2 regions of the Bellilinea sp. genome follow, and region 2 is predicted to be linked to the other one. Evidence: predicted binding sites of a transcription regulator. Region 2 holds the regulator's gene; the other holds the start of a gene.
What was found. Region 2 encodes HrcA, which represses chaperone genes, less so after heat shock. Its sites were predicted from a motif close to TTTAGCACTCTCNNNNNGAGAGTGCTAAA; they were not measured.

Region 1 (15,681 bases), on a different contig from region 2:
GATGAACCGCCGCCGGCGGACTTCCAACCCGCTGACCATCATCATTTTATTGTTACTGATTGGCGGAGGAATTTATATCAATCAGGTGGTGGTACCGCAAACGCCGCCGTTGTTTGTGCCTACGCCCACCCCTACCCGTTCGCCGGAATCGTATCTGGCTGAGGCGGAACAATTTATGCGCGAGGGCAAGTTCAAACAAGCTATTCAGGTTTACCAGACGGCTTTGCTGGTCAACCCGGATAATCCGGCCATTTATCTGGCAATTGCCCGGCTGCAGGTGTATACCAACCAGTACAAGGCAGCCGTGGATAACGCCGGCAATGCACTGGTGATCAACCCGAATAATGCTGCGGCGCTGGCGTTGCGCGGATATGCGCAGGGGTTGAGCGGTAATTACCTGGATGCTGAGTCATCCCTCAATCAGGCCATTGAAGTGGACCCGAACAATGCCGTGCCGTATGCTTATCTTGCCGAGGTACTGGCGTTGAAATCCCAATCTTCCGCCGGGGATCCGGATGCCCTGAACCGTGCCATTGAACTTTCACGCAAGGCTCAATCCATGGCGCCCAATGCGCTGGAAACTCACCGGGCGCGCGGGCTGGTGCTGGAATTTACCACCAATTACGAAGAAGCTGTCGCAGAATTTGAAGCCGCAATTGCCCAGAACCCGTATATTGCCGATTTATATATTTACCTGGGCAGAAATTACCGTGCTTTGGGGGACTACCCGAAAGCCATTCGCGCCTTCACCAGTGCCAGCACGCTCAATCCTACCGACCCCCTGCCGTTAACTTATCTTTCGCGGACCTATTTCATTCAAGGTGAGTTTGCCAGTGCCATTCAATATGCGGAAAAGGCCATCGAAAACAACCCCACCGATCCTTATCTTTATGGCAATCTGGGCGTGATGCATTACCGACGCGGTGATTATCCGCGTGCCATTCAGGCCCTTCGTCTGGCAGTGCAGGGAGGCACAACCGAAGATGGAAAAGTGGTTGAGGGGTTGCCGCTTTCTTACTGGCCGGTTTCTGAATATTATTATATTTACGGCCTGGCGCTGGCTCGTCAGGCTCAGTGTGGCGAGGCGCTGCTGATTGCCCGGGCAGTAATGGAAACCGTTGCTATTGAGCAGATTTCGGTTGCCAATGCGCAGGAAATCATCAACATCTGCCAGCAAGTCGCTGAAGGCGGCCTGCCGACCCCCAGCCCAACGCCCAAACCTTAAGGGTGGGATGGGATGAACCATGATTGACCTGAACAACAACCGCCCGATTTTCAGAAACCGAAACGGACACAACAATCCCTATCGGATTGTGGTTTTGCTGGCATTGCTGATGGCTGGTTTATTCATTTTACGGGGTTACCAGAGTGGACAGGTGGAAGCGCTGTTTCTTCCTACCCCCACACCAACCCGCATCCCGCGTTCTTATGCGCTGGAAGGGGAAACCCAGTTCATCGCTGGCAATTTGCCGGGCGCAATTGCCGCTTACCAACGCGCAATGGAACTGGATCCCAGCGATGCGCGCTTGATTGCAGAACTGGCACGCATTCAAACCTATTATTCCAGTTTGTCCACCACCGACGCCATTCGCATTGAACGGTTGCAAGCTGCTCGGGAGAACATTGACAAAGCCACTGAACTGGCCCCGGAAGACTCTTTTGTGCTGGCGATTCGTGCCTTTGTTTATGACTGGAACTCAATTTACGCAGGAGAAAATGCTCAACGTTACCTCAATGAAGCCGAGCAGGCGGTTATTCGCGCGCTGCAGTTTGACAGCAATAACGCTCTTGCCCATGCCTATTATGCTGAGATTTTGATTGATCAACAAAAGTATGTTCAGGCAGATGAGAGTATGCGTCAGGCGCTGGAGCGCGGCCCGGATTTAATGGATGTTCACCGCGTAAGCGGATATGTACAGGAATCGCTGGGCGACTATCGAGCAGCCATTGAGGAATATCTGAAAGCCGCTGAAATTACACCCAACTTTACACCGCTTTACATTCGGATTGGAGCGAACTACCGCACATTGGGTTTGAAACGTGCTGAGGTGGTTGGCAGTGATCATCCAGAAGTCAAAGCGCTGTACGAAGAAGCGCTCACCTATTATGCCAAAGCGGTAGCCATCAACAAACAAATCGGTGTTCAGGATCCCATTCCGTACCTGGCAATTGGACGCACTTATTCTCAAATGGGGGAATTCTTTGCCGCCTCTTTGAATGTACGCACCGCATTGAGTATGCTGCCAGCGGATGCGGATATTTATGGTCAACTGGGGTTAGTTTATTTCCGGGCGCGCAATTATGAAAGCGCCATACCGGCTTTGCAGTGCGCCGTGCGCGGTTGTGACGCAGCCATCTCCTGTGAAGTGCGTCAGTGCAATCCCGATGTGGATCCCCCCATTGAAATTCAGGGGTTGGAATTGACGGGCGCTTCGTTGATTTATTACTATACCTATGGCTCGGTGCTGGCAGGTATGCACCGTCCCGGCCTGGAATATTGCCAGGAGGCGGTCAAGGTGCTGGCAGAGGTGCGCGCCCGGTATGGGGATGACCCAACCATCCGCGCCATCATTGATCCCAGCGAGCGCATCTGTGCTTCTTATGGAATTCAGGCGCCATAAACCGCTAAAAAATATCAGAATTTTGTAAGAGATTCTCTAAACCCCTTGACTTTCCCCTCAAAGGTGGGTATGATACGCACTGGTTTAGCACTCAGGATGAGAGAGTGCTAAAGTGCTCAGAATCCAATCGAATTTCAGTAGTGGGAGGTTTGTATGAGTATCAATCTAAAACCGTTAGGCAGCCGTGTCGTGGTTGAACCGATTGAACAGGAAGAAGTCACCGCTGGTGGTATCGTTCTTCCCGAAACGGCAAAAGAAAAACCCCAAAAGGGTGTCATTCTTTCGGTTGGCCCCGGTGACCGGGACGAAGACGGCAAACGCATTCCGATGGATGTGAAAGAGGGTGATACCGTCTTGTTTGCCAAATATGCAGGCACCGAAATCAAAGTAGAGGGCAAGAAATTGCTCATCCTGCGCGAGAGCGATTTACTCGCCATTGTTGAAACCAAGTAATTTTCAAAATCATCCTATAAGCGAAGGAGAACACCTATGGCAGCCAAACAACTGGTATTTTCGGAAGAGGCTCGCCGTCGTCTTAAGAACGGCATTGATATCGTTGCTACTGCAGTGGCAACCACCCTGGGCCCCAAAGGCCGCAATGTGGCACTGGACCGCAAATTTGGTTCACCCACCATTACCCATGACGGTGTGACCGTTGCGAAAGAAATTGAGCTGGAAGATCCGTTCGAGAACATGGGTGCTCAGCTGCTCAAAGAAGCGGCCACCAAAACCAATGACATTGCCGGTGACGGCACCACAACTTCTACCGTACTGGCGCACGCCATCGTTACGGAAGGTTTGAAAACCCTGGCCGCTGGCGCCAACCCAATGCTGCTCAAACGCGGTATTGAAGCTGCTGCCAAACTGGTTTCGGAAGAAATCCGCAAACAGGCGATTGACATCACCACCAAAGACGACATTGCCAACGTTGCCACCATTTCCGCCCAGGACCGCACCATTGGTAACCTGATTGCCGAGGTGATGGATAAAGTCGGCAAAGATGGCGTGATCACCGTAGAAGAATCCAAAGGTCTGGAATTCGAAACCGAGTACGTCGAAGGTATGCAGTTCGACCGCGGTTATATCTCCCCCTACTTCATTACCGATCCCGAACACATGGAAGCGGTCATTCAGGATCCTTACATCCTGATCCATGACAAGAAAATCTCCGCTGCACAGGATATTGTCCCCATTCTCGAAAAGCTGGTGCAGGTTGGCAAGCGCGATCTGGTCATCATTGCCGAGGATGTGGATGGCGAAGCTCTGGCAACCCTGGTGCTGAACAAACTGCGCGGTATGCTGAATGTGCTGGCGGTCAAAGCCCCCGGTTTTGGTGATCGCCGCAAAGCCATGCTGCAGGATATTGCCATTCTGACCGGTGCCAGTGTCATTTCCGAAGAAACCGGCCGCAAGCTGGAAACCACGACCATTGCCGATCTCGGCCGCGCCGAGAAAGTGGTGGCTGATAAAGACAACACCACCATTGTTGGCGGCAAGGGCAACGAGGCCGAAATCCGCGGGCGCATCGAGCAAATTCGCGTGGAAATTGAGAAAACCACCAGCGATTACGACCGCGAAAAACTGCAAGAACGTCTGGCGAAACTCGCCGGTGGCGTGGCGATTATCCGCGTGGGCGCTGCCACCGAAACCGAATTGAAAGAGAAGAAACACCGTGTTGAGGATGCTCTCTCGGCGACCCGTGCCGCAGTGGAAGAGGGGATTGTCCCCGGCGGTGGTGTTGCCCTGCTGAATGCCATTCCGGTGTTGGATACCCTCAAGATGGAATATGAGGACGAGCAAATTGGCGTCAACATCGTCCGCAAAGCGCTGGAAGTACCCATGCGCAAGATCGTTGAAAACGCCGGCAAAGAAGGCTCGGTAGTCATTGAGAACGTGCGGCAGGCTCAGAAGCGCGAAAACGATCCCAAGATTGGCTATGATGTGCTGCGCGATGAGTACCTGAACATGGTCAAGGGCGGTGTGATTGATCCTGCCAAAGTCACCCGCGGTGCGCTGGAAAATGCTGCCTCGATTGCAGCCATGATCCTGACCACCGAAGCCCTGATCACGGAGGTTCCTGAAAAGGAAAAACCGGCCGCTCCGCCGATGCCTGAATACTAAACCATTCGCCTTTCCAGTTCTGAAAGGTTACACCTCCCGCAGACCTCTGCGGGAGGTGCTTTATGGATATATCGGTTATAATTTTTTTTATGTTCAGATCAAAATGGGCTTATTGGAAAAATTGTTTCGTGCTGGGAGTTTTGGTTTTGGCGCTGCTGGCAGGCTGTAATAATGGGGGTGAACCGGTTTTAACCAGCAGTCCTGTGCCGTCGGATCAAACACCCCAACCACCTGCCCGGCCCACGCATATCCCCACGGTGACGGCCACACCCGAACCGCTTGCATTGATTGTCAATGGTGAAGGAATACCCCGGCGTGAATTTGAAGCTTCGCTGCTTCAACTACAACAGGCCGATCAAGAATTGGGTATCCAGCGCAGTGAGGAGGAGCGCATCCGGCTTGTGGTAAATGATTTGATTGAGCAGACCCTGCTGGCGCAGGCGGCCCGTGCGAGTGGTTTTGCGGTGGATGATGCCCAGTTAGAGAACCGCATTCAGCAACTGATTGCCGAAACAGGGGATCAACAGGTTTTTCAAGATTGGATGAACCAGAATGGGTATGAGGACTTAATGGTGTTTCGATTTGCGCTGCGCCGCGCAATGGAAGCCGCCCGGCAGCGCGATCAGCTGGCAGCCAGTCTGCCTGCACAGGTGGAGCAGGTCAAAGCCCGCCAGATTGTGGTGCGCCTTCGTTCGACTGCCGATTCGCTCTACCGGCAGTTACAGGCTGGCGCAGATTTTGCAACCCTTGCCTTTCAGTACGACCCGCTCACCGGCGGGGATTTGGGCTGGTTTCCGCGTGGTTTTCTGACCATCCCGGCGGTCGAAGAAGCAGCCTTCAGTTTGCAGCCGGGCGAGTACAGCAATGTGATTGAGTCCACTTTGGGTTATCATATCATTCAGGTGGAAGAACGAGATGAAAGTTATCCCTTGAGCAGTGAAGCCCGTTTGACACTGCAGGAAAAATTGATACAGGAATGGCTCAACCAGCAGCGGGCTGCGGCGCAAATTGAAATACTCTACCCGTGAGCTGTCACAATTTACCGTCCCGAGCCCCTAAGGAGGTAGTGCGTGAACAAACGAGAACCCCGAAAATCAAACCGAGACTTGCCATGGAATCTGGCAACCGTGTTTGTGCTGGCCATGATTCCCCTGACAGCCTCTTTTTTCTTGATGATTTTTCTCAATCCGCAATCTTCACTGAACCCATTCCCGCCGCCGACTTTGCCGGCTTTGGCGCAGGCGCCGACGGCGACCTCAACCCTGCTGGCGTTACCCCCTACCTGGACGCCAACTCCTTCACCTACCCCCGACTACTCGCCCACTCCACCACCAAGCCCAACCCCTACCGAGCCGATCATCGTCATCATTGGCACGCCGATTGAAAGTCTGGAGACACCCGAACCGACTGAAACCAATGCGCCCGGTGGGTTTACCTTTATGCGTCAGAGCGACCCGCAGGCGATTTCGATCAATCTGTACGATGCCAGCCGTGGCTGCGGCTGGATGGGCGTGGCCGGACGCGTGGTGGACGAACAGAACCGCCCGGTTACCGGTATTCGAGTTTGGCTGCGCGGTACGCTGGATGGCAAGCGGGTGGATATGACCAGCTTGACCGGTACGGCTGCCCAGTATGGTCCTTCGGGTTATGAATTTACCATCGCAAATCAGCCGATTGCCTCACGCGGCTTGCTTTCGGTGCGCTTGCTGGATCAGGCTAACTTACCTCTTTCAGAACGGGTTGTTTTCGATACCTTTGCCGATTGTGATAAAAACCTGATTTTGATTGACTTCAAGAAAGTACGTTGATTCAAAATGGGTCGTTCAGCGCGGCTGAACATCCATTATCTGGCTGGCTGCCAGCAGGCCGTTCAATTCACCGGAATCGAGTGCCATCACGCTGCCACTGCTGAAGAATTCGAAGTCAAAAGTGAGCGGGTCACCCGCCTGCTTGCCCGGCATGGGCATCAGCCGGGCGGTGAGGGGTTTGTTCAAACGCAGCGACAGGGCTGCCAGATCCAGCAGCAAGGCAAAGATGGTTTCCTGAGAACAGTTGCCCGGCAATGGCAGCGTATCCAAACCGGTGCCGCACACGGTGGAATAGAGTAGCAAGTCCTTGATGGTGAGGTGACCTTGCGCACTGCGCAAAGCAAGGCGGGAATCTTCCAAAACCGGCAGCATCAAGCCATTGAAGCCTGCTCGTTTCCACCTGCCCCGACCCAGTGTATCTGCAAGGAAGGCAGCCGCCGCCAGCGACCCAAACCCGCCAAGGGGGACAATGCCCAATTGCTCCAAAGCCGCCCCGGCAGAACACCAGTCCTGTGGGTAAGGGGCAGTCGAAAAGTCGTAGCCGTAAAATTGTATTCCGAAGCGTTCCTGTAGGGGGGTGAGAATTTCACCGATGCGGGCGGCAACCGCTTCCAGTTCATTGATCAAATTCTGGCGGGCTGTAGAAAGCGTTTGCGCCTCCTGAAAAATGCGTAAAATGGTATCGGCACATTCGAAACCAAGCGCATAAGCCGGCGGCTGGCCGGGGGTGTGGTAGGCTGCCGGTAAAAAGGGACAACCCGGTGGGACGTTGGCAAGCGCAGCGAAGCGCAAATTGGCAAAACCATTTGCTTCGAGAGGGGCGTTATCCAGGATGACTTGAGCGCAATGGCGCGCGGCCTGGAAATCTACCTGCTGGTGTGGGGTGGTCAGCAAACCGGTCAAAAATACCCTTTGTGTAGCCGCAAGAAGTGGTGAAATCCATTCGAAGGCTTCTGGATGGGATGGAAGGGCACAACCCAGCGAGAGGTAAGCGAAGCCGGCAGTTTCAGCCTGATCCTCCCATTCTTTTACAAGAGGGATTGCCTCGGCTAAACTTTTATAACCCAGCCACAAGGGAAAGGGGGTGGTTGCCAGCCGGAGAGTTTGCAGGGTAAAACCGATTTGCTGCAAGCGGCCGGCTGCTTCAGCAGCAAAGGCTGCGAGGTTTGTCAGTGATTCTGAAAAGGGAGCTTGCTGTGGATCAAGAAAGCAGGTGAGTGTGCGGATTTTCATGTGTACCTCTGACGGACAACTTCAAACAGCAAAATACCTGCCGCTACGGCTGCGTTCAGCGATTCGATTTGACCGGGCATGGGAATGATGATGTGTTGGTCGGCAGCCTGACGGGCGGCAGGCGATATTCCCTCGGCTTCGCTGCCGATCACCAGCGCCAACGGCTGGCGCAGGTCAACCTGCCAGCAAGGGCTGCCGCTTTCCACATCGCTGACCAGCAATCGGGCAGGCTGCTTCGCTCGCTGACGGCATAGCAGGATGATTTCCTCCCAATTTTTGTGCAGAATGGCCAGTTTAAAATGAGCACCCATTGCAGCGCGCACAACCTTGGGCGAGTAAACATCGGCACATTGAGGGGTGAGGATCACCCCATCGGCAGCGGCGGCTGCACCAGTGCGCAGCAGTGTCCCTAGATTTCCGGGATCGCGCAGCCCGTCGGCAACCACCAGAAAGTCCCAATTTGCCGGGAGGTCGCGCGGCTGCTGGCGGGCAATTGCCAGAATACCCTGCGGATTCTCGGTATCCGAGATGCGTTTGAACAGATCGGCTGATACTTCCTCCACCGGTATGGTAGCGGCAAGTTCGGCAGCCAGTTGTACCGTGCGGGGAGAAGGCTGGCTGCTGATCAGCACAAGGTCAAGGTTTACTCCGCTCAGGTGGGCTTCTTGAATCAGGCGCGCACCTTCGATCACAAAGGCTTGCTCTTCTTCGCGGCTGGAGCGGCGTTGTAAAAGCGCACGCACCCGCTGGATTTTGGGGTTATGGATGCTGGTGATCATCAATGCAGGGACGGATTGCTGAATTCTTCATCCCAGATGCGGATAAATTCTTCCAGGGTTTCCTGATCCAGGAGAGTCAGGCGTACCAGACCCAACTGGGATTGTGGATTTTGTAAAAAGTATTCCTCAATGGCGCGCAAAATTATTCGGGCGGCACGGTCTTTGGGAAAGCGAAAAATGCCGGTTGAGATTGCCGGGAGGGCAATTGAATGAACGCCCAGACTTTCCGCCACCCGCAAACTGGAAAAAACAGCCGTTGCCAATCGTTCATCAGCATTCTGGACGCCCCACACCGGTCCCACAGCATGAATCACGTACTTGCAAGGCAAATTTCCGGCAGTGGTATAGGCGGGAGCAGCATGAGTAACCGGTCCGTGCTGATGCACCCAGCGGTCGCTTTCTTCCTGAATGGTCCAACCGCCCCTGCGCACTATTGCGCCAGCCACGCCGCCGCCATGTTGGAGAAATTCGTTGGCGGCATTGACAATTGCGTCCACTTCTTGAAGCGTAATATCACCCTGAGCCAATTCAAGGCACTGTCGGTTAGAAAATGTGTGAGTGCGTTTGACCACAGTCATTTTCTCCTCCTCTTGGACAAGTATACCGCATAAAAAAACGGGATGGAAATGTTCCATCCCGTCCGGGTATGCGTTGTGCAGAACCGTTGGAGTCGGTAATCAGGACGCCTGAGCCTGTGCTACCACTGCGGCAAACGCCTGCGGATCACGAACAGCCAGGTCTGCCAGCATCTTACGGTTGAGGTTGATGTTGGCTTTACGCAGGGCGTAAATCAACCGGCTGTAAGAAACGCCGTTCAGGCGGGCAGCGGCATTAATGCGGGTGATCCACAACTTGCGCAGATCCCGCTTGCGGGTGCGCCGATCGCGATAGGCGTACCACATGCTTTTGAGCATGGCTTCATTGGCCCGGCGGAAGAGAAAATGTTTCGTGCCGCGCTGGCCTTTGGTAAATTTCAAAACTTTCTTATGTCGTTGATGACCTTGCGGTCCACCTTTTACACGCATTGCTTACTCCTTTGCGAACCCCTGGGCGCCGGTGAGTTCACCTGTTGCAAACACCCAACAGCCGCACTAAAAAAAGAATGAACGAACCGGCCTTAATCCTTCTTGTCGAGATAAGGCGCCAAACGACGAACCCGTTTAATGATGTTTTCCCCTTCAACAGGGAGCATCTCGGTGAAGAGGGCTTTTGTGCGCTTGGAGGTGCGGCGGCGCAGGTGGCTTTTGCCGCCTTTGGTGCGCACAAGCACGCCCGACCCGGTCAGGCGAAACCGTTTTGAGGTTGCCTTGTGGGTCTTGAGTTTGATTTTTCCTGCTTTTGCTTTGCGAGGCACGGTGACTCTCCTCTCGTAAAAATAGTATAACGGTCTGCTTCCGCGACCGCTCATTATACCAGATTTTTGGATTCAAACAAGACGCCGGGCTTGAAAAAAAGGGCAGAAGTTACTCTTCGCTGGCTAATTTTTCGGTGGATTCGACGGCTTTTTTCTTTCCACCTTTGACCGGTGCAAGAACCATGGTCATGGTTTTTCCTTCCAGGGAAGGCATTTGTTCAACGGTGGAAATATCAGCCAGTTCTTGGGCAATTTCCTTTAGATCTTCCAGCGCCAGTTCGGGGTAAGTAATTTCCCGTCCGCGGAAACGAACGGTAACCCGCACTTTCATTCCATCCTGCAGCCAGCGGCGGGCATCACGGGTCTTGAAACCGCGGTGGTGTTCGTTGGTTTTGGGGCGAAGGCGAATCTCCTTGACTTCGATTTTCGTCTGAGATTTGCGGGCTTCGCGTTCTTTTTTGGTACGTTCATAAAGGAATTTGCCAAAATCCATGATCCGGCAGACGGGCGGGGTTGCCCCCGGCGCGACCTCTACCAGATCCAATTCCGCTTCCCGCGCGGCACGCAGGGCCTTTTCGATTGGCAGAACCCCCAGATTTTCGCCATTAGGGCCAATGACGCGTACTTCTGGCACCCGAATGGATTCGTTTACCCGATAATTTGTTGTGCTAATGGGCTTGCTCCTTTCTTTTCCTTTGGTTAAGTTTATTTAGACAAAACCGTCCGCTTTTCTTTCATGCAGCCGGTTCGTAAATGGATATTACCACATATCCGGACGGCGCGTCAACAATTTTTACGCACTATTTTTCCAGCCAGATGGTAACCGGCCCATCGTTTTCAATTTCAACCAGCATGTGGGCACCAAACTCACCGCACTGGACGGGAACACCGAGATCGCGCATAAAATTGGCAAACTGGTCAACCAGAGGGGCAGCCACTTCGGGGGGGGCCGATTCGGTGAAGGAGGGTCGGTTACCCTTGCGGGCATCGGCATACAGGGTGAATTGTGAAACAACCAGGGCTTCCCCGCCAATCTCCAGCAGGGAAAGATTCATCTTGCCGTATTCATCTTCAAAGATGCGCAGCTGGGCAATTTTGCGCGCCAGCGCCTGAGCAGTATCAGCGGTATCCGCCGGTCCAATGCCGACCAGAATGACCAGCCCTTTGCCGATTTCGGCAATCCGCCGGTCATTCACGCTGACCGCTCCACGTCTGACGCGTTGAATGACCGCACGCATCAGGGTAACCCAATTGCCTGCCGCACTTCCACCATGGTTGCTTCGGCAATCTGACCGGCACGTTTGGCGCCATCTTTCAGCACGTCCCAAACGTAATCCGGATTTTTGGAGATTTCTTCACGGCGCTGGCGGAAGGGCAGCAGGTGATTGTTCAGGTTTTCAGCAAACAGTTTCTTGCAGTCCACGCAGCCAATTCCTGCCCGGCGGCACTCGGTGTTGACCATTTCCACCTGTTCCGGGCTGGAGAAGATTTTGTGCATACTGAATACATTGCAGACATCCGGGTTTCCGGGGTCGCTGCGGCGGATGCGCTGGGGGTCGGTGACCATTTGCATGACACGCTGGCGGGTTTCCTCCGGCGTGGCGGCCAGTTCAATGTGGTTGTTCAGGCTTTTGCTCATCTTTTGCTGACCGTCAATGCCGATGACTTTGGGCACCTGAGTTACTTTCATTTGAGGTTCGATCAGTACCTGTGTATTGTAGCGATGGTTGAACGAGCGTACTGTTTCGCGGGCAAATTCCAGGTGGGGTGCCTGGTCCACGCCAACCGGCACCACATCCGCTTTGTAAAGCACGATATCAGCGGTCATCAATACCGGGTAGCCCACCAGACCATAATTGACGTTGTGAGGCTGTTCACGGGCTTTTTCTTTGAAGGTGGGTAAATCGGTTAGTTTGCCCAGCGGCGTAACCATCGAAAGGTAGGTATGCAGCTCCATTACCTGCGGCACATGGGACTGGACGAAGACAATCGATTCCTCCGGGCGGATACCCACTGCCAGCCAGTCCAGGGCCATTTCATAGGTGTTTTGGCGCAGGTCGAGGGTGGTTTCCAGCGTGGTCAGGGCATGCACATCCACAATGCAATAAATGCAATCGTAATCTTCCTGAAGGGCAACATAATTCAGCATGGCGCCGAGATAATTGCCTAAGTGCTGCCGCCCGGTAGGGCGTGCACCGGAGAAAACTCTTCCTTTTTTTGCCATAAACTTAACCGCCTTCCTTGATGAAAGATAAGAGCAAATTTTGAACTTCGCCGGGTTCGGCATGACGATGGGTTTGCAGTTTGGAGTAGATCAACTTTCCGTTGACGGTTACTTCAAAGCAGCCTCCATCGGAGGGAATCAGGGTCATTCGTTCGATACGTGCTTCATGTTGTTTGAGCAGACTTACCATCAAACTGATGGCTCTTTCGGTGTAACGTCAGACTGCACAATATTCAATAGTAATCTCCAGTTTCATTGCTTGGCTCCCGCTTTGGAATTGGCTGAATTATAATTCATCTGGCGTTGTATGAAGAGTATACCACTGCAAAAACGGCTATTCGATTTGGTGATCACCCTGCTGGGAATGGTCATTGCTTTGCCGCTCATGGGTATCATTGCTCTGGTCATCTACCTCAAAGAAGGCAGCCCGGTTTTGTTCAAACAGCCGCGCCCCGGTCTGGGGGGCAAAATTTTCACCCTCTACAAGTTCCGCACCATGCGTAATGCCGTGGACAGGCACGGCAACCTGCTGCCGGATGCCGAACGGCTGACACGACTGGGTAAATTTTTACGTTCCACCAGCTTGGATGAATTGCCGGAGCTGTTCAACGTCCTGCGCGGTGAAATGAGTCTGGTTGGGCCGCGTCCGTTGCTGGTGGAATATCTACCCCGTTACACCCCGGAACAAGCCCGCCGCCATGAGGTTCTGCCGGGAATCACCGGATGGGCGCAAATCAACGGGCGCAATGCGCTGACGTGGGAAGAAAAGTTTCGGCTGGATGTTTGGTATGTGGACCACTGGTCTTTAGGGCTGGATGTGAAAATTCTTGCTCTGACTTTGTGGAAAGTGCTGCGCCGGGAGGGCATCAACGCCCCCGGGTCGGAAACGGCAGAGCCGTTCATGGGCAGTCCAGAAAAATCCAGTCAGGGAACGCTAAGGGGGTAAATCCAGCCTTCTTCCAGTTCCCGCAAGGTTTTCCGCACCAGTTCCAATTTTCCTTCGGTCAGGCGCTCCGGATTGACCTCGCTAATCTGCGTGCCGGCCTGCCAGAGGGTGCCTTCGTCGCCGTTTCGCCAGTTTTGCCATGCCTTTTCCAGCGCGGTTAGCCAATCCGCTTGCAGCGTGGCAATCCACTGATTGCGGTACTCCTCCGGAGCAGGCAGGAGGGACAAAATGGCAATATTCTGGCGGGTAATCTGATCGAGCAGAACCGGCTGCATGAGAGCGGGGTCGGAAAGGTAGATGGTTTCCAAACGGTTTTGCTGGAGCGCATCAAACGCGCCAACCCAGCCTTGCGGGTCTGAATTTGGGGAAAAAGTTGTCGTCTGAGGGAACAACACAATTGGAGCGAAAACCGGGGCGCACCGGCCGCACAGATAACGGCCTCCGTTCTTAAAAGCATCCTCCATCTGGTTTACAAGCGGATCATCCTGACGAAACATCGCTCCGGAGCGAAAGTCGGGAGCAACGAGTGTGGTAATGAAACCGGCGATGAACGCCTGATTCGCCATAGAGGAACGGATTACACTGACATTCGGGGAGGCCGGGGTAGAATCATCGTTAAGGATGATCAGCCTGAGATTGGGAAAGCGCAAACCCCACTCGGTGGTCTGCGAATCGGCTGTGGATAAGACGACCAGTTGCAGATTCTCCGGTGGAGTGTTCAGATCAGGCGGCGTTCGTACCTCAAGGGTGAGATTATCTGCGGCGGCTTTTTGTTCCAGCCAGGGTTGGATACTGGCGGCGGTCATTTCTCCGCCGGGGGGGATAACCAGCCAGACCAGGCCGGGCAAAGGGGTGGTAGGTGACGGCTGGACAGGGGCGGGCTGGTTTTCGCCATTGGAATAACTGGTTGGTTGGGATGTTGGAACACTGGTCGGATTGGTGGTACAGGCGCTGAGTAATCCAACCATCAATAGCACAGAAGCGATTAACATTTTTCGGAAAGACAGGAGGGAGGACATGGGCTAATTTTACCCGGAAATGCTTTTTTAAGTCTGTATTATAATTGTCTTATGATTGAGATAAACATTCCCGGCCGCGGCGAATTAAGGCTCAACCATCTGGTTTGTGATGTGAATGGCACACTGGCCTTGGATGGCAGGCTGATAGACGGGGTTGGACGCAGCCTCTCGATTTTAAAAGACCGCCTGACGATTCATCTGATCACCGCCGATACCCACGGCAGGCAGGAATTGATTGACCGCCAGTTGAATTTGACCGCCCACCGCCTTAAAGCCGGCAACCAGGCTGAACAGAAGGCTGAATTTGTCCGCTCGCTGGGCGCTGCTCAGGTGATCGCGATTGGGCAGGGCGCTAATGATGCGGCAATGCTGGCGGAAGCGGCGTTGGGAATTTGTGTGTTTTCACGCGAAGGGGTCTCCACCGCCGCCTTGCAGGCGGCCGATATTGTTGTGCCGGATATTTTGAGTGCGCTGGAATTGCTGGAAAAACCGCTTCGACTGATTGCTACCTTACGTCAATGAGTATTCCAAGCAGTGAACCTTTGCTCCCTGAGGATGAAAATCGTCTGCCGCCTGCCCGGCGGCGGCGCGTCCGGCGTTCGCTGCTGCCAGCAGGAGGTGATGAGCGCTCAGCCTTTTTGGAGCAGATTGCGCATCAGGTTACCCCCGGCTACGAATTTTTTCTTTTCACTTTTCTGGCAGGTGTGATTCTGGGTGTCGCAATTTTACTGGATTCGCCTGCTTTTTATTTACTGGCTGTGTTGTTTGCACCATTTTTAGGCCCCGTTTTGGGGCTTTCGCTGGCGGTGGTAGTCGGCTCGGGCCGATTTTTCCTCAAAGCATTGGGCAGTCTGGTCATTGCCTGTATGCTCATTTTTGGTTTGTGCCTGCTGGCTGGCGGTATTGGCAAAGCGTTTTTACCGGGCAGCACCCTCACGCTTCCGGTCAACTTTTCCCTGTTTTCTATCCCCAATTTCATCGTTCTGGCAATTGGGGTTGGGCTTGCCAACTACATGCTGGTGCGTTCCCCCCGTCAAAAGCCGCTGGTTGCCAGCGTAGCCATTGCCTACGAGTTATTGCTGCCGCTGGGGGTGGCAGGCTTTTCGTTGAGCTATGGTCTGCCCGGCTCCTGGGTGGATGGACTCATCGTGTTTGTTGTTCATCTGGCATGGTCAGCGCTGGTCGGTTCAATGGTTTTGTTTGTGATGGGATTAAAACCCGCCAATGTATTTGGGTATACGCTGGGGTCGTCCATCATTCTCATCAGCCTGATTGCGGTGGTACTGATCACCGGATTAATGACGAGCCAGCCCATCGTGGTGGCTACTTTGCCTACTCCAACCCATACGCTTACCTGGACTTCAACGGCGCCAGCCCAACCTCCCGCCACACCAACCCTTACCCCATCTCCCCCGCCGCCAACACAGTCACCCACTGCGACCATTCAACCGACCTTTACGCCTACTGTGACGGTAACTCCCCAACCGACCCCGGTTTGGGCGCGGGTATTTGCCCCTCAGAGTGATGGCGCCATTGTGCGCGAAGAACCGGATGGAAAAGCACTCACTTCCTTGTT
Region 2 (15,681 bases):
CCTCATCAATCGCCCGTGCTGTGGTTGCCAGCGGCCCCATACCCTCGCCACCGCCGACCAGCACTGCCACCGGCAAATCCTGACGCCAGCCGAGCTGTTCCCGCAGAACGCGCTCATCCGCCAGCGGCTTACAAAATCGGTCAGCAACCGGCAAACCCACCACCCGCATTTGGTCCGCTTTCAAACCCATTTCCAGGCCGCGCTGGTAGGCTTCCTCGGTCGGCACCACCACCAGATCAGCCTGATTGCAATACCAGGCTGCGTGAGTGGAAACCAGATCGGTCACAACCGTGATGAAGGGGATACCCAATTTTTTTGTAGCCCTGGAAACCGGCGTGTTGATCAATTGGTGAACCGAAACCACCAGCGATGCCGGATGTTCTTCCAGAAGCCGGTCAAGCGAGCGGCGCACATACGGCCAGAGCATGGTATAGGCAAAGCGGGTTCTGCGTTTACCATCCGAGATGCGGTAGCCCAGTTCCCACAAATCCGGCATACGCGAAAGGGTCGGATAAATGCGGGGTGCCAGGTTAATCGGCGGCGGGGCGTATTGCAAAAAAATATCCACCATCTCCGTACCGATCTGATCCCCAAATTCCAGCCCAATCGCCTCAATAATGGCTTCGGCGGCGCTGCGGTGTCCACCGCCGGTATCGGAAAACAGGAAAAGGATGTGCGGTTTATCCGGCGGGGTTTTGCTCATGGCTCTCTCGCGATACAATTGCTTTCAATCGGCGGGCTAATTCCCGGCGGGTCAACAGCACGCGCCGTTGACAGGTGCAGCATTCCAGCCCAATATCCGCCCCCAGACGCACAATTTTCCACTCGTACCCGCCGCACGGGTGTGGTTTACGCAGGCGCACCACATCATTGAGCTGCAAATCTGGCAACATGCCCGCATTATACCACCCATGTTATAATCGTTTCATGCTGAATCTCGATCCACAAACCATCATCAGTCGCATTTTCATCTTGATTATTGCTTTCAGCGTGCATGAATTTGCGCACGCCTGGACGGCAACCCGCTTTGGCGATGAAACCCCGCGTCAATACGGGCGGTTGACGCTCAACCCACTCAGTCACCTCGACCCGTTTGGCTCCCTCATGCTGTTGATTGCCGGTTTTGGCTGGGCTAAACCGGTACCGGTCAATCCCTACGCGCTTAACCGTCGCTCACCAGCCGCGCTGATGTGGGTTTCACTGGCCGGTCCGTTTTCCAACTTTTTGCTGGCAGCCGTAGCCGCCATTCCACTGCGGCTTGGACTGGTCACCTTCTCCTCCAGCAGTCCACTGCCGGGTTTTTTCCCTACCCCCTATCAATTCCTGCTGGAATTTATCTTCATTAATCTGATCTTGATGTTGTTCAACCTGATTCCGCTGGCGCCGCTGGATGGGGATAAAATTGTTGAATATTTCGCACCGCCCTCACTGGCGCGGGTGATGAGCGTCATCCGGCCGTATGGCGCTTTGATCCTGATTGGTTTGCTGATCATCCCCTCGCGCCTGGGTTTTGACGTGTTTTCATTAATCATGAACCCGGCTTTACCCAATCTCCTCTACCTCTTACTGGGAGGAAATTAATGGCTTTACGCATCTCTCTTTTAGGTTTAAATCAGACCGCCGTTTCTATCGGGCTGGCGCTGCAAAAAAACACCGCTCAATTGGAACGAGTGGGATCGGATGCCGACTTGATTGCCGAACAAAAGGCGCTCCACCTCAAGGCAATTGACCGCATCATCCATAACTTACACGCCGCAGTTGAAAAAGCCGATGTGGTCATCCTGTGTCTGCCGGTGGACGAGATTCATCCCACTCTGGAAGCCATTGCCCCCTCTCTGAAACCCGGTGCGGTGATTCTGGACACCTCGCCGCTCTCCAACACGGTATTCAACTGGGCGAAAAACCTGCTGCCCGAAGAACGCTACCTGATTTCCTTTACGCCCGCCCTCAACCCCGCTTTCCTTACAGATATGGACGAATCCCTCGACAAATCCAGCCCGGAATACTTCCAGCGGGGGTTAATCGTCATCACTGCCCCACCCGAAACCCACGCTGATGCCCTCAAACTGGCCGGTGATCTGGCGGAAATGATCGGCGGAAAGCCTTTTTACGCCGATCCCTTTGAAGCCGATGGACTGATGGCCATGGTGGATTTACTCCCCAAACTGGCCGCCGCCGGTTTGATGCGCGCCGCAATGAACCAGCCCGGCTGGCGCGAAGGCAGAAAGCTTGCCGGTCGCTCCTTTCTGGAAGTCACCGAGCCCCTCCTGCACCTCAATGAACAAAAATTGCTGGGACAGTCCGCCATCCATAACAGTGATAATGCCATCCGTCTGCTGGATGCCCTGATTGGTGAACTGGAAGACTTCCGCGAGATGCTTCTCAATCAGGATGATCAGGCGCTTCATCATGCGCTGAACAGCGCTCAACAGCAGCGCATTTTATGGTGGAATGACCGCCTGGAAGGGATGTGGGATGTACCCTCAACACCTTCCATTCTGCCCACCAGCGGTCAGGTGATTGGCAGGCTGTTCGGTTTGGGTAAACGCCCGCGTGAACAGGATAAAGGAAATAAGCCATCCAAGTAACCTATGGGGTATTACTGCTACATTCTTGAATGCAGCGATGGCAGTTTCTACACTGGTTGGAGCACCGACCCGCACCGCCGTGAGCGGCAGCATAATTCAGGCAAGGGGGCACGTTACACCCGCCTGCACCTGCCCGTTCGCCTTGTATATGTAGAAGAGCAGCCCACCCGGCAGGATGCCATGCGGCGTGAAGCTCAATTGAAGAAACTCACTCACCAACGTAAAAAACAATTGATCGAAAACGGCAGGCCAGCATGATAAAACCCCTATCCCCGTCCCTCCCTGCTCCTCAATGGGATATCCACGCTCCCGGGCGAGTGAATTTGCTGGGAGAACATGTGGACTACAACGACGGCATCGTCTTACCGGCCGCCATTGACCGCTATGTCCATTTACAGGCGGTTGAAACCGGGCACACCCGGGTCGAACTGACGGCGCTTGATCTTGGGGAAAAAATTACTTTTGATTTAGAAAACCTGCAGCCTCAGGCGTTGCCCGATTGGGCGCGCTATCCTGCCGGGGTGGCCTGGGCTGCGCTTCAACGCGGTTTACCGGTCAGCGGCATCCGCGCAGTGTATACTTCATCTGTGCCGATTGGCGCCGGACTGAGCTCCTCGGCTGCTGTGGAAGTGGCCTTTGGGGCTTTATGGAATGAGTTGAACCGCTGGGGGTTAAGCCGCCTGGAGCTGGCTCAATTGTGCCAGCAAGCCGAAAATCGGTTTGTCGGCGTCAATTGCGGTTTGATGGATCAATTTGCCTCGGCTTGCGGTATCAAGGGCCACGCCCTGATGTTCGACACCCGCTCGCTGTCTTACGAACCCGTCCCGCTGCCGGCGAGTACAGCCCTGGTGATTGCCGACTCGGGTATGCGCCGCACGCTGGCAAATTCTGCCTACAATCAGCGCCGCGCCGATTGTGAGGAGGCCGTGCGCCTTTTACGGGTTTACCTGCCGGGTATCCGCAGCCTGCGAGATGTGCGGCTGGATGACTTCAACCGATTTTCAGCTCACCTGCCGGAGCAGGTCGGGCGGCATGCGCGCCATGTTGTGGAAGAAATTGCCCGGGTTGAAAAGGCCGTTGATCTGCTCAAACAGGGCGACGGCGCTGCTTTTGGTCAATTGATGGTTGAAGGCCATGCTTCCCTGCGCGATCTGTATCAGGTCAGCATTCCAGAACTGGACAGGCTGGTAGAAATTGCCACCTGCCTGCCGGGCTGCCTCGGAGCGCGACTGACCGGTGCGGGTTTTGGCGGCTGCACCGTCAACCTGGTTGAGGAAGAATCGGCTCAGATTTTTGCCCAAAGACTGGCTCAGGAATACACCCTGCGCACTGGTAAAACCGGAGAAATCTACCTTTGTCATGCCAGCGAGGGCGTCCATGTTCAAACCGGTTGAGTAATTGACATTTTCGGACAAAAATCAGGAAGAATATCACCCTGTAAACTCAAACTCTGGACGAAAAAATCACTATAATGAGAGTATCCCTCACGTTAATCGGCGAAACTGAAGCCGCGTTGCTGTTTCTCCCTTTTTCTACCCCGAAGTTCCAGGAGGAAATTCAGATATGAAGGTGTTTGTTGATCCGGATACCTGTATGGGCTGTGGCGTGTGTGAAACCATTGCTCCGGAAATTTTTCAATTGGGTGATCAAATTCACGCAATCGTCATCATGGACCCGGTGCCTGAATCTTACCGCGATCTTGTCCAGCAAGCCGTGGATGAATGCCCGGAAGAAGCCATCTCCTTTGAAGATTAACCTACCGTTTGTAAGACGATGCAAGAAATCACCCCGTTAAGTTGTATACCAGCGGGGTGATTTCATTCTACTCTGCTATCTAATCTGCTCGAAAAAGGTCTATTCCTCAAACAGAGGCAGGTGCGCCAGCGCTACAATCCCATTCCAACGCGCTGATTCACCCTCGGTACAAATCGCTGCTTCTACGGTTACGGTTGCCCCGGCCTGTTCCATCAGGGAACGCATCCCTTCCAGCGTCGAACCGGTGCTGATCACATCATCCAGAATCATCACTTTTTTTCCGCGCAGTAAGCGGTGGTCTTTCTCATCAAGGAAAAGCGTTTGCGGTTCGCCGGTCGTAATTGAGAGGGTTTGAGCTTTTAAAGCCTCACCCATGTAAAATTTATAAACCTTGCGCAGCACCACATACGGCTTGTTCAAACGCACGGACATGGCATACGCCAGCGGAATGCTTTTGGATTCGGCCGTAACGATCACATCAAAATCACGGTCACGCGATTTTTGTGCCAGCGCCTCGGCACAGGCCTCGACCAGCGGCGTATCCCCCAGAATGTTTAAAATGGCAATTTTCAGTCCGGGTTTGACTTCAAACAGCGGCAATTCGCGGTGCTGCCCCGCCAGTTCAATCGGGTATGTTTCGCGTTCTACCATCTTCCCAACTCCTCATCAATTTTTCTGCCGGCATGTCCCCGATGATGACAGAACTCAAGTTTACCATAGAACGACCATTTTAGATAAATCAATCGGGACTTAATTGAAAGCCTAGCGGCTGCCCAGGCGGGCAATGATGTTTAAAACCACGGTGAGAAGAACGCTGAGCAGAATGGATGCAGCCAGTGGAAAGATGCAGGTAAAGCCATCTCGTTCAATTTTGATGGTTCCGGGCAGATTTTGCAAAGCCGGCAGCCGCCCCATCAGCCAGAAGATTCCGCCAACCACCACCAGCCCAATGCCAAGCAACATTAACCAGCGTCCAATCACTTCAAAACTTTGCATGATGACATCACCTCCAACAGGAATTATCCAAAAATATAATACAACGACTGCCAGAAGTGTAGGTCAAACGATACCACTCTCCCACCAGTATTTTGAGAGACTTCAATCTTCTTGACACCTCATTCATTTGGGAGTATATTAAGTGTATAATTTACACCAACTATCTTTCCCCGGAGTTCCCCCATGAGTATCTTCGACGGCAAACGGCTCACGAACGAAACTTTCAAACTGGATATCGAGCGTATGCGGCGCGGCTGGTACACCGATAAGTACTTTGTCAACATTGCCACCATGCTTACCGTGCTCTCCAAACAGGGTTACCGCTATCAGGGCAGGGATCACCGCTTGCCAGCCGGCATTGACCCCTATCAAATTGCCTGCGGCGACATTGAAGTCGAGATGCAATGGTTCACCCGCCGTCCCGGAAAAACGATTGTGGTTGGCGTGGACAAAGCCCTGACCATGCTGCGTCACTGCACGGGTTACTTCGAGGGAGACACCTTTATCAACACCGCCGACCAGCTGGAAGTCTGGGCGGTTCACGATGGCTGCACGGTAACCTCGGATGGAAACCCGCTGCATGTGCAGCCAGTCATGCGCGTGCGCGGGCGCTACCGCGATTTCGCCATTTTAGAAACCCCCACACTGGGCATTCTCACCCGCGCCAGTCGTGTTGCCACCAATGTGTATAACGCTCTGGTGGCTGCACGCGGCAAGCCAATGCTTTTCTTCCCGGCTCGTTTTGACCTGCACGAAGTGCAGGCCGCGGATGGTTACGCCTACCAGATTGCCGTGCAGCGCTATAACCTTGACCATGCCAGCACCCTCGGCCCCTTCGTTTCCACCGATGCGCAGGGCGACTGGTGGGGCGGCGCCGGAGGCGGCACGGTGGCTCATGCCGCCATCGCCTCATTTTTGGGAGACACTGCTGAAGCCATGCTGGCCTTTGCTCAGGTGCTGCCACCCAGCATCCCACGGATTGCGCTGGTGGATTTCAACAATGATTGTGTGCGCGATTCGCTCCAGGTTTGTAAAGCCATGTTTGAGCGTTACCGCACCTTGGTCGAAACCGGTCAGCCGGAAGAAGCCAACCGTTACAAACTCTACGGCGTCCGACTGGATACCAGCGGCAGCCTGCGGGATGTCAGCGTCCCACCGCTGGGCGACCCGGCCCTGGATTTGGGTGTCAATCCACGCTTGGTCTTTCTGGTGCGTCAGGCACTGGATACCGCCTGGGAAAGCTGGGACTTGCCTGCTGAATGGCGAGAACCCGCCCGCCGTTTCTGTCAGGAAGTTAAAATTGTGGTTTCCGGCGGCTTTACGCCGGAAAAGATTACCCGCTTCGAAAAATTAAGTGTACCGGTGGACATCTACGCGGTTGGTTCGGCTTTATTTGACAATCACAACGACACGGTCACCGATTACACCGCCGATGTGGTGCGCATCAAAGTGGATGGGCAGTGGATCGACATGGCCAAAGTGGGGCGAAAAGCCCTCGATAATCCCGACCTGGAGCGAGTCTGGTAGGTCAGGGTTTTTGATAAACCAGCCCAACCCAATCGTTTTGTACCATTCGCTCAACGAATTGCAGGCCGTGCATTTCGGCTTCTGCTTCGACTGCCGGTGATTGCTCATCCAGAATACCGGACAGGATGATCTTACCCCGATTTGTAATGGTATCCGTCAGTCCTTCCCCAAACATGCGAATGATGACCGGAGCAAGGATATTCGCCAGCACCAGCGGAGCGCGGCGCAGTGCATAATAACCCAACAAAATTTCCCCCAGCGAGCCTACCCCGCTGTCAATTTGCTCGGCAACCCCGTTCAATGCGGCGTTTTCGCGCGTAGAGCGGATGGCCGCCTGATCAATATCCACAGCCACCACCCTGCTGGCGCCCAGTTTAACCGCCGCAATGGATAAAATCCCCGACCCGCAGCCAATATCAATCACCGCATCACCCGGTGTGAGGTGTCTTTCCAGCAAGGCCAGGCACAGCTGGGTGGTAGGATGTGTGCCGGTGCCAAAAGCCATACTGGGGTCAATTTTGATCGGGATGCGCTGCTCATCCGCCGATTCAATCCACGCCGGCAGAATCATCAGTTTTTCACCAATCGGGATGGGGCGGTAATGTTCCCGCCAGGCTGCCATCCAGTCCTGATCCTCAATTTCGCGGTATTCGGCTGGCGGCAGGGGTTGAATCTGACTCAGATGCCACAGGGCTTCTTCCAATTTCATGCGGCGCTGTTCGAGAGTGCTGTCCACCACCATGTAACCAAACACCTTGACCGGCCCATAGGGTGTGCCCTCATCCTCCGCGTCGTTATAGCGCACGGCTTGCTCCATGACCACACCCTGGGAGGTAAAGCGGCCGATGACATCTGCCACCGCTTCGGCCAGTTCACCATCTACGGTCAAGGATACTTCCAGCCAGCGCGCTTCAGCCACCCAGCACCTCCTTAAGCAAGTCCAGAAAACTTTTTTCCTGCGGACGCACCTCGCTGCCCAGCGTTTTGGCCAGCTTTTCAAATAATTCACGCTGTTCATTGGTCAAACGGGTGGGTACTTCCACGTTGACGATCACCAGTTGATCACCCCGCCCGTTACCACGTACATTCGGTACCCCTTTGCCCTTCAAACGAAAGATTTTCCCGGGCTGCGTACCGGCAGGAATGTTTAATTTGGTCTTCCCCTCAATGGTTGGCACTTCAATCTCAGCACCGAGAGCTGCCTGCGCCACATTGATGTTCAAATCCAGCAGAATGTCATCATTTTTTCGGCGGAAGTAGGGATGTTCCTTGACGTGGATTTCGATGTACAGGTTTCCGTGCGGCCCGCCGTTGCTGCCCGGTTGGCCTTCACCGGCCAGCCGAATCTGGGTGCCGTTATCCACGCCGGCAGGAATGGGCACAGTCTTTTTGACCGATTTGCGCTCCACCCCGCGCCCTTTGCAGGTATGACAGGGAGTACTGATGACCTCACCACTGCCGCCGCAGGCCGGGCAGGTGGTTACCTGCACCATAGCCCCAAGGAAGGTCTGCCGGGTTTGTCGTACTTCTCCCCGGCCTCCGCAGGTCTGGCAGCGAACCGGTGAAGTACCGGGTTCAGCCCCGCTGCCGCGGCAGGTGGAACACACCTCATCCCGTACAATTTCAATTTCTTTTTCAACCCCAAAAACTGCTTCCTCGAAGGTCAGGGTGACGGTGGTACTCAGGTCAGCGCCGCGACGTGGGGCATTGCGCCGCCGGGAACTGCCCCCCATGCCAAAACCAAAGAACTCTTCAAAGATATCCGAAAAGTCAATCGTGGTGAAATCGGGCATCCCGCCCATCCCGTTAACACCGGCATGCCCATAACGATCATAAGCCGCTCGCTTTTCGGGGTCAGAAAGCACACCATACGCTTCGTTAATCTCTTTGAAGCGTTGTTCGGCATCCGGTTCTTTGTTCACATCCGGATGGTATTTGCGAGCCAGGTTCCGAAACGCTGATTTAATCTCCTCGCTGCTCGCATTTCGGCTGACCCCTAAAACCTCGTAATAATCACGCTGTGCCATTCGACTTCCAATCATTAATCCGCTTAAGCCGCTAAATTTTTCGGGGTGAGGGGCAGATGAAACTCACCTGCCCCATTTTCGCAAGATTAAATCTTACTGCTCTTTGAACTCTCCGTCAACCACATCCTCATCGCCGGAAGGAGGTGGAGGTGGGGGCGTACTGCCACCCGGTGCAGCCGTTTCTGCCGTAGATTGATACATCCCTGCGCCGATTTTTTGCAGCGCCTGTCCCAGCTCGTCGGTTGCAGCGCGTATCCGATTCGGGTCGGGATCCTGCATCACATCCTTCAGACGCTGCATAGCCTGCTCAACCTGTGCCTTCACATCAGAAGATACCTTATCGCCATAGTCCTTCATGGTTTTTTCGGCGGCGTAGAGGGTGTTGTCCGCATAGTTGCGGGCCTCTACCAGTTCTTTGCGCAGGCGGTCTTCTTCGGCGTGCATTTCGGCTTCCCGCTGCATCCGCTCAATTTCCGCTTCGGAGAGACCCGAGGATGCGGTAATAGTGATGTGCTGACTTCGTCCCGTGGCTTTATCCTTGGCGGTGACGGTTAAAATGCCATTGGCATCAATATCAAAGGTCACTTCGATTTGGGGCACACCACGCGGCGCCGGGGGAATGCCATCCAGAATGAAACGACCCAGCGATTTGTTATCGGCAGCCATCGGGCGCTCACCCTGCACAACATGAATCTCCACCTGCGTCTGACCATCTGCAGCGGTGGAGAAAATTTGCGTTTTGCTGGTAGGAATGGCCGAGTTGCGTTCGACCAGCGGGGTTGCCACACCACCCAACGTCTCTACCGACAGGGTCAGCGGCGTTACATCCACCAGAATCACATCCTTGACCTCACCGCCTAACACCGCCGCCTGAATGGCCGCCCCAATCGCAACCACTTCATCCGGGTTAACACCCTTGTGGGGCTCCTTGCCAAATTCCCGGCGAACGGCATCCTGCACGGCCGGCATGCGGGTCATGCCGCCCACCAGCACCACCTCGTTGACATCCGCAGGCTTCAAACCGGCATCCGAAAGTGCGCGGCGCACCGGACCCAGCGAACGTTCAACCAGATCGGCCGTCAGCTGCTCCAGTTTGGCGCGGGTGATGGATTTGACCAGATGCTTGGGACCGGTGGCATCCGCGGTGATATAAGGCAGGTTGATCTCGGTTTGCATCACGGTTGAAAGTTCGATCTTGGCTTTTTCGGAGGCTTCTTTCAAACGTTGCAGCGCCTGACGATCCTGCCGCAGGTCAATACCGGTTTCTTTCTTGAACTCTTCAATCAGGTGATCCATCAGGCGCAGGTCAAAATCATCCCCGCCAAGGAAGGTATCCCCGCTGGTGGACTTGACCTGAAAGACGCCTTCTCCCACGTCCAGAATGGAAATATCGAAAGTGCCGCCGCCCAAATCATACACGGCAATCACTTCGTTCTTGCGTTTGTCCAGTCCGTAGGCCAGGGACGAGGCAGTCGGCTCATTGATGATGCGCAGAACTTCCAGGCCGGCAATTTTTCCGGCATCTTTGGTCGCATTGCGCTGAGCATCATTAAAGTAGGCCGGCACGGTAATTACCGCCTGAGTCACCGGCTCACCCAAAAAGGCTTCGGCATCGGCTTTCAGTTTGGCCAGAATCATTGCTGAAATCTCCGGCGGTGAGTACTCGCGCCCGCCCATCACTACCCGGGCATCGCCGTTGGGGGCTTTGGTGATCTTGTACGGCACCCGGCTCATGGTGCGCTGTACTTCGGGGTCGTCATACTTGCGCCCCATCAAGCGCTTGATCGAAAAAATGGTATTTTCCGGATTGACAATTGCCTGATTGCGGGCAGCCCGCCCAACCAGCCGCTCGCCATTTTTATTGATTGCAACCACCGATGGCACCAGCCGTTCGCCTTCAGCAGAGGGGATTACGGTTGGCTCACCGCCTACCATGACCGCCACCACCGAGTTTGTGGTACCGAGGTCAATGCCGACTATTTTTCCCATAGATTCCTCCAAATTTTGTCATGTTAAAATATAACGTTGCAACCTGCCTGCCAACTTGCGGCTGCTACTGCGCCACCCGCACCAATGCCGGGCGCACAATGCGGTCGCCAAGGCGGTAGCCCTGTTGTACGACTTCGATGATGTGCCCGCTCTGCACCTCGCCGTTTTCCTCGTGGGAAATGGCTTCGTGCAGGTTCGGGTCGAACGGATCACCGGCTGCGGCAATCGGCTGAATCCCTTCGGCTTCCAGAATTGATTGCAGTTTTCGGTAGATCAGATCCACGCCGTTCCACCATTCCTGCTGTTCGGCATCGGCCGGCCGGTTTCTGATGGCGCGTTCCATATCATCCAGCACCACCAAAAATTTCTTAATGATGTTGGCGGTAATCATCTGATGAAGCTGAGCCTGATCGCGTTCAACGCGCTTTTTGTAGTTCATGAAGTCGGCGCGTTCCCGCTGCCAGCCCTCGAAATATTCTTTACATTGAGTCTGTGCGTTTTGCAGTTCTTGCTGCAATCCCATGATGGTATCCTCCATGAGGGACACCTGTTCATTTTGCCCGGCTGATTCCGGTTCTTCCGTTTGTGCAGCAGATTGCTGCGGTTGGGCAGTTTCTTCAGCCGGCGAATGAGCATGTCGCGTCCGTTTTTTCTTTTCTTCGGTCATGAGAGGTTTTCTCCTTTATAAGTCGAGGGTTCGTCTAACAACGTTTCAGCCACCAGATCACTCAACAAGCCGGAGAGAAAGCGTACCGTGGAAATTGCCCTGCCATAGGACATGCGCAAAGGGCCCAAAACCCCCAGCGTGCCGGTTGCCAGTCCGGGAGCGCCATAACTCCCCAGTACAATGGACCACGGTCGCAGTTCATCCCATGTTCCTTCGCCGCCGATCAATACCTGAATGCCGCCCACGTTATTGCTCATGACAGTGCGGGCAGCCAGATCTTGCAGCAGCGAGCGTTCTTCCAAAATTCTTAAGGCGCGGCGGGCTTCCTCTGAACCGGTGAATTCCGGTTCGGCGAGCACGTTGGTCAAACCATCCAGATACACCTCACCAGCCACTTCGGAATTGGCTTCAACCATATCCTCAATGACCCAACCGATGACATCTGCATCCAGCCCGCTTAATTGCGAACCTCGTGCGCGGATGGATTCCACGTCCAGCCCCTGAAACAGTTGAGTCAATCGGTCGGCCGATTGGGAAAGCAATTCCTGTGCCACCGGTTCGTTCAAGGACAAAATTCGTTGACGAACTTCCCCGCCGACCATCACCAGTACCATCAACACCTGCCGCCCACGCGTGGCAATCAACTCGAGATGCTTCAGGCGCGCCTTTTCGGGGTGTGGCGGTGTAACCAGCGAAGCCGCCCGCGACTGATGCGCCAGCACCGAAGCCGCCAGGCGCACCCACTGTTCGACATCATGGCGCATTTGATAAAACTGATGGCTGATCGTGCGGCGAGTGGTATCCGGTAAATCGGTTGCACGGATCAGTCGCGAAACAAAATAGCGGTAACCCTCCTCCGTGGGTACCCGCCCGGCGGAGGTGTGCGGCTGGCGCAGCAAACCGTATTCGGTCAGTGCAGCCATTTCGTTGCGCACCGTTGCGGAACTGATGTTGAGGTGGTAGCGGGCAACCAATGCCTGCGACCCAACTGGTGCGGCGGTACGGATGTACTCGTGAATCACCAGAGTCAGGATAAATTTTTGTCTTTCCGTCAGTTCCAGCATTTTCAAACCTCTTTTAGCACTCTCGCCCTTCGAGTGCTAAACCCGACCATTACATCATCTTACCATGCCCACCAATCATCGTCAAGAATTCATACCAACTTCATATAGAATTCTTATATCCCCGCAGGTTTGATTGACCTGACCCTTTTTTACTCGTAAAATAGAAGTGATGAATCACCATCTGGTTCCTTCGTACTGCGCCGGTTTCTACCGCACTGATCACGATCCCCCGTCCTCCATCTTTTTATTGATTTTATATCGTCCGTCCACCTGATAATTTACCAAATTTTAGAGGAGATCGAATATGAGCCAAACCCCCTTCCCTTCCAAACGCGCTCCGGTGTATGCGGATGTTCCCGACGAAAAATGGAACGACTGGCGCTGGCAGTTGAGCAACCGTCTCAACACGGTTGAAGACTTTGAAAAACTCTTCAAACTGACCGACAGCGAAATCAAAGCGCTGAACACCCAGGGGTTATTCCGGGTGGAAATCACCCCTTATTTTGCCTCACTCATCAACCCCGATGACCCCAACGACCCGATTCGCTTGCAGGTTATCCCCAAAGCCGAAGAAATTGTCCCCTTCACCGGCATGATGGAAGACTCACTGGCGGAAGACCGCCACTCTCCGGTGCCCGGCCTGGTGCATCGCTACCCCGACCGGGTGTTGATGCTGGTTACCACCCAATGCGCCTCTTACTGCCGCTATTGCACCCGCTCCCGCATTGTCGGCGATCCGACTGCCACCTTTTCACGGGCTGAATTTGAAATGCAGATCGAGTACCTGAAGAACACCCCTCAGGTGCGCGATGTGCTGCTTTCCGGCGGTGACCCATTGACGCTGGCGCCAAAACTGCTGGATGAGTTGCTCCGCCGTTTACGCGAAATTCCGCATATTGAAATCATCCGTATCGGCAGCCGCGTACCGGTTTTCCTGCCCCAGCGCATCACCGATGACTTTTGTGATACACTCGCAAAATACCATCCAGTCTGGATGAACATCCACGTCAACCACCCCAACGAAATCACACAGGAACTGGCGGATGCCTGTGACCGCCTCAGCCGCGCCGGTGTCCCGCTGGGCAACCAATCCGTGTTGCTGGCAGGGGTCAACGATTGCGTCCACATTCAGCGCAAGCTGGTGCAGGATCTGGTGCGTATTCGCGTGCGTCCTTACTATCTTTACCAGTGTGATCTGGTGGATGGCGCCGGGCATTTTCGCACACCGGTGGGTAAAGGGATCGAAATCATTGAGGGTTTGCGCGGTCATACCTCCGGTTATGCCGTGCCAACCTATGTGGTAGATGCACCGGGCGGTGGAGGCAAAATCCCGGTCATGCCCAATTACCTCATCAGCATGTCCGATCATAAAATCATCCTGCGCAATTACGAAGGCTACATCACCACCTACGAAGAACCGATTGACTACAAACCGCACGACCCCAAAACCTGCCCCTACTGCCAGAACAAACGGTTGGAGCCGGGCCAGACCGGAATTACCGGCCTGCTGGATGGGGAAGAAATGTTCATCAAACCCGAGGGCTTTGATGCATTGCACAACCGCGGCGGAGGATTGCACCGTTTGCGCGCCAATGAAGAAAAATGGAAGCCGCTCGGCATTGGCGGGGAGGCCAAACCGCTCGGCAGCGGCAAGATTCACGATATGGAATAACCGGTCAACCACCTGCCGCCTGACGGCGGCAGTACATCTCAAAATCTCAGGAGGATAAACACATGCATTACCGAAGACTGGGACGAACTGGCCTGAAAGTCAGTGAAATTTCGCTGGGGGCATGGCTCACTTTTGGCAATCAAATTGACGAACAGACCGCCATTGACCTTGTTCATGCCGCTTACGAACAGGGCATTAATTTTTTTGATAATGCCGATGTGTACGCCAACGGTCAGGCCGAAGTTGTCATGGGCAAAGCCATCCAAAACCTGCAGCGCGAAACGCTGGTCATTTCCAGTAAAGTTTTCTGGCCCACTTTTCCGGGCCCCAACGGGCGCGGGCTTTCCCGCAAACACATCTTTGAGTCCATTCACGCCTCATTACGCCGGCTGGGTACCGATTACGTGGATTTGTACTTCTGCCACCGTTATGACCCCGATACCCCCTTTGAAGAAGTTGCCCGCGCCATGGATGATCTGGTGCATCAGGGCAAAGTCCTCTACTGGGGCACATCCGAATGGGAGGCCTACCAGATTGCCGAAGTGTACGGCGCCTGCCGTGAATTTGGGCTGGTACCGCCCAGCATGGAACAACCCCAATACAATCTCTTCCACCGCAAGCGCGTGGAAGATTACATCATGCCGCTGGCGCGCGATTTGGGCCTGGGGTTGACCACCTTTTCACCGCTCTACTTTGGCATACTGACCGGCAAGTACAACGACGGCATCCCCGCCGGCAGCCGTGCTTCGCACGAGGACATGACCTGGCTGCGTGAGCGCATCACCCCGGAGCGGATTGCCATCGTCCGTCAACTGACCGCGCTGGCGCAGGAACTGGGTCTGACCACCTCGCAACTGGCAATTGCGTGGGTGCTGCGCCGCAAGGAAGTATCCAGCGTCATCACCGGCGCCAGCCGGCTGGAACAACTGGATGAAAACCTTGCCGCAGCCGAAGCGGTTGAGAAATTGACCAACGACATTCTCGAACGCATCGAGGCAATTTTTGGCGAAAATCATTTTGAATAATCTGTCAAATGGAGCACTTCAATGACCAGTGATTACACTCCTCAACCGGAAGTCGTTTACCCTCCACCACCCGCTGGCAATAAGCAGGGTGTTGCCATTGCCGCCCTGGTGCTGGGTATTCTCAATCTGCTCAGTTGGTGTCTGCCAATTTGCGGCTTTCCCATGTCCATCGCCGGCATCATTACCGGCGTCATCGGCCTTAAATCCAGCAGCCGCGGACTGGCAATCGCCGGAATTGTGCTTTCGGCAATCGGGTTGATTCTTTCGGCAGTCAACGCCATTGTTGGCGTTTTCCTTTTCACCCAGGGCGGATTTGACTGGCAAAACTTTGACTTTCAGAACTTTATGCCCTGATGAGGTGAGAATCAATT

Region 1: the regulator HrcA is predicted to act here: its motif matches at 2,705-2,733, upstream of groES (co-chaperone GroES).

What each region holds. Positions count from the first base shown of each region.
Region 1 covers NZ_JBRCOK010000145.1:5,974-21,654, forward strand. The annotation lists gene ACWIZX_RS13215 (tetratricopeptide repeat protein) at 2-1,225, shown strand; gene ACWIZX_RS13220 (tetratricopeptide repeat protein) at 1,245-2,621, shown strand; gene groES (co-chaperone GroES) at 2,775-3,074, shown strand; gene groL (chaperonin GroEL) at 3,111-4,742, shown strand; gene ACWIZX_RS13235 (peptidylprolyl isomerase) at 4,871-5,770, shown strand; gene ACWIZX_RS13240 (hypothetical protein) at 5,813-6,550, shown strand; gene ACWIZX_RS13245 (DUF711 family protein) at 6,566-7,783, opposite strand; gene ACWIZX_RS13250 (TrmH family RNA methyltransferase) at 7,780-8,562, opposite strand; gene ACWIZX_RS13255 (macro domain-containing protein) at 8,562-9,140, opposite strand; gene rplT (50S ribosomal protein L20) at 9,240-9,587, opposite strand; gene ACWIZX_RS13265 (large ribosomal subunit protein bL35) at 9,680-9,916, opposite strand; gene infC (translation initiation factor IF-3) at 10,026-10,625, opposite strand; gene dtd (D-aminoacyl-tRNA deacylase) at 10,717-11,154, opposite strand; gene trpS (tryptophan--tRNA ligase) at 11,154-12,140, opposite strand; partial or broken gene ACWIZX_RS13285 (Rdx family protein) at 12,145-12,345, opposite strand; gene ACWIZX_RS13290 (sugar transferase) at 12,448-13,086, shown strand; gene ACWIZX_RS13295 (hypothetical protein) at 13,065-14,078, opposite strand; gene ACWIZX_RS13300 (HAD family hydrolase) at 14,157-14,627, shown strand; gene ACWIZX_RS13305 (SH3 domain-containing protein) at 14,624-15,681, shown strand, end outside.
Region 2 covers NZ_JBRCOK010000096.1:4,800-20,480, forward strand. The annotation lists gene ACWIZX_RS09660 (MGDG synthase family glycosyltransferase) at 1-703, opposite strand, end outside; gene ACWIZX_RS09665 (DUF951 domain-containing protein) at 681-893, opposite strand; gene ACWIZX_RS09670 (site-2 protease family protein) at 892-1,581, shown strand; gene ACWIZX_RS09675 (prephenate dehydrogenase) at 1,581-2,588, shown strand; gene ACWIZX_RS09680 (GIY-YIG nuclease family protein) at 2,592-2,846, shown strand; gene galK (galactokinase) at 2,843-3,982, shown strand; gene ACWIZX_RS09690 (ferredoxin) at 4,152-4,343, shown strand; gene ACWIZX_RS09695 (phosphoribosyltransferase family protein) at 4,443-4,994, opposite strand; gene ACWIZX_RS09700 (DUF2905 domain-containing protein) at 5,106-5,339, opposite strand; gene ACWIZX_RS09705 (nicotinate phosphoribosyltransferase) at 5,523-6,866, shown strand; gene prmA (50S ribosomal protein L11 methyltransferase) at 6,868-7,785, opposite strand; gene dnaJ (molecular chaperone DnaJ) at 7,778-8,893, opposite strand; gene dnaK (molecular chaperone DnaK) at 8,987-10,882, opposite strand; gene ACWIZX_RS09725 (nucleotide exchange factor GrpE) at 10,947-11,549, opposite strand; gene hrcA (heat-inducible transcriptional repressor HrcA) at 11,546-12,613, opposite strand; gene kamA (lysine 2,3-aminomutase) at 12,918-14,285, shown strand; gene ACWIZX_RS09740 (aldo/keto reductase) at 14,348-15,310, shown strand; gene ACWIZX_RS09745 (DUF4190 domain-containing protein) at 15,332-15,664, shown strand.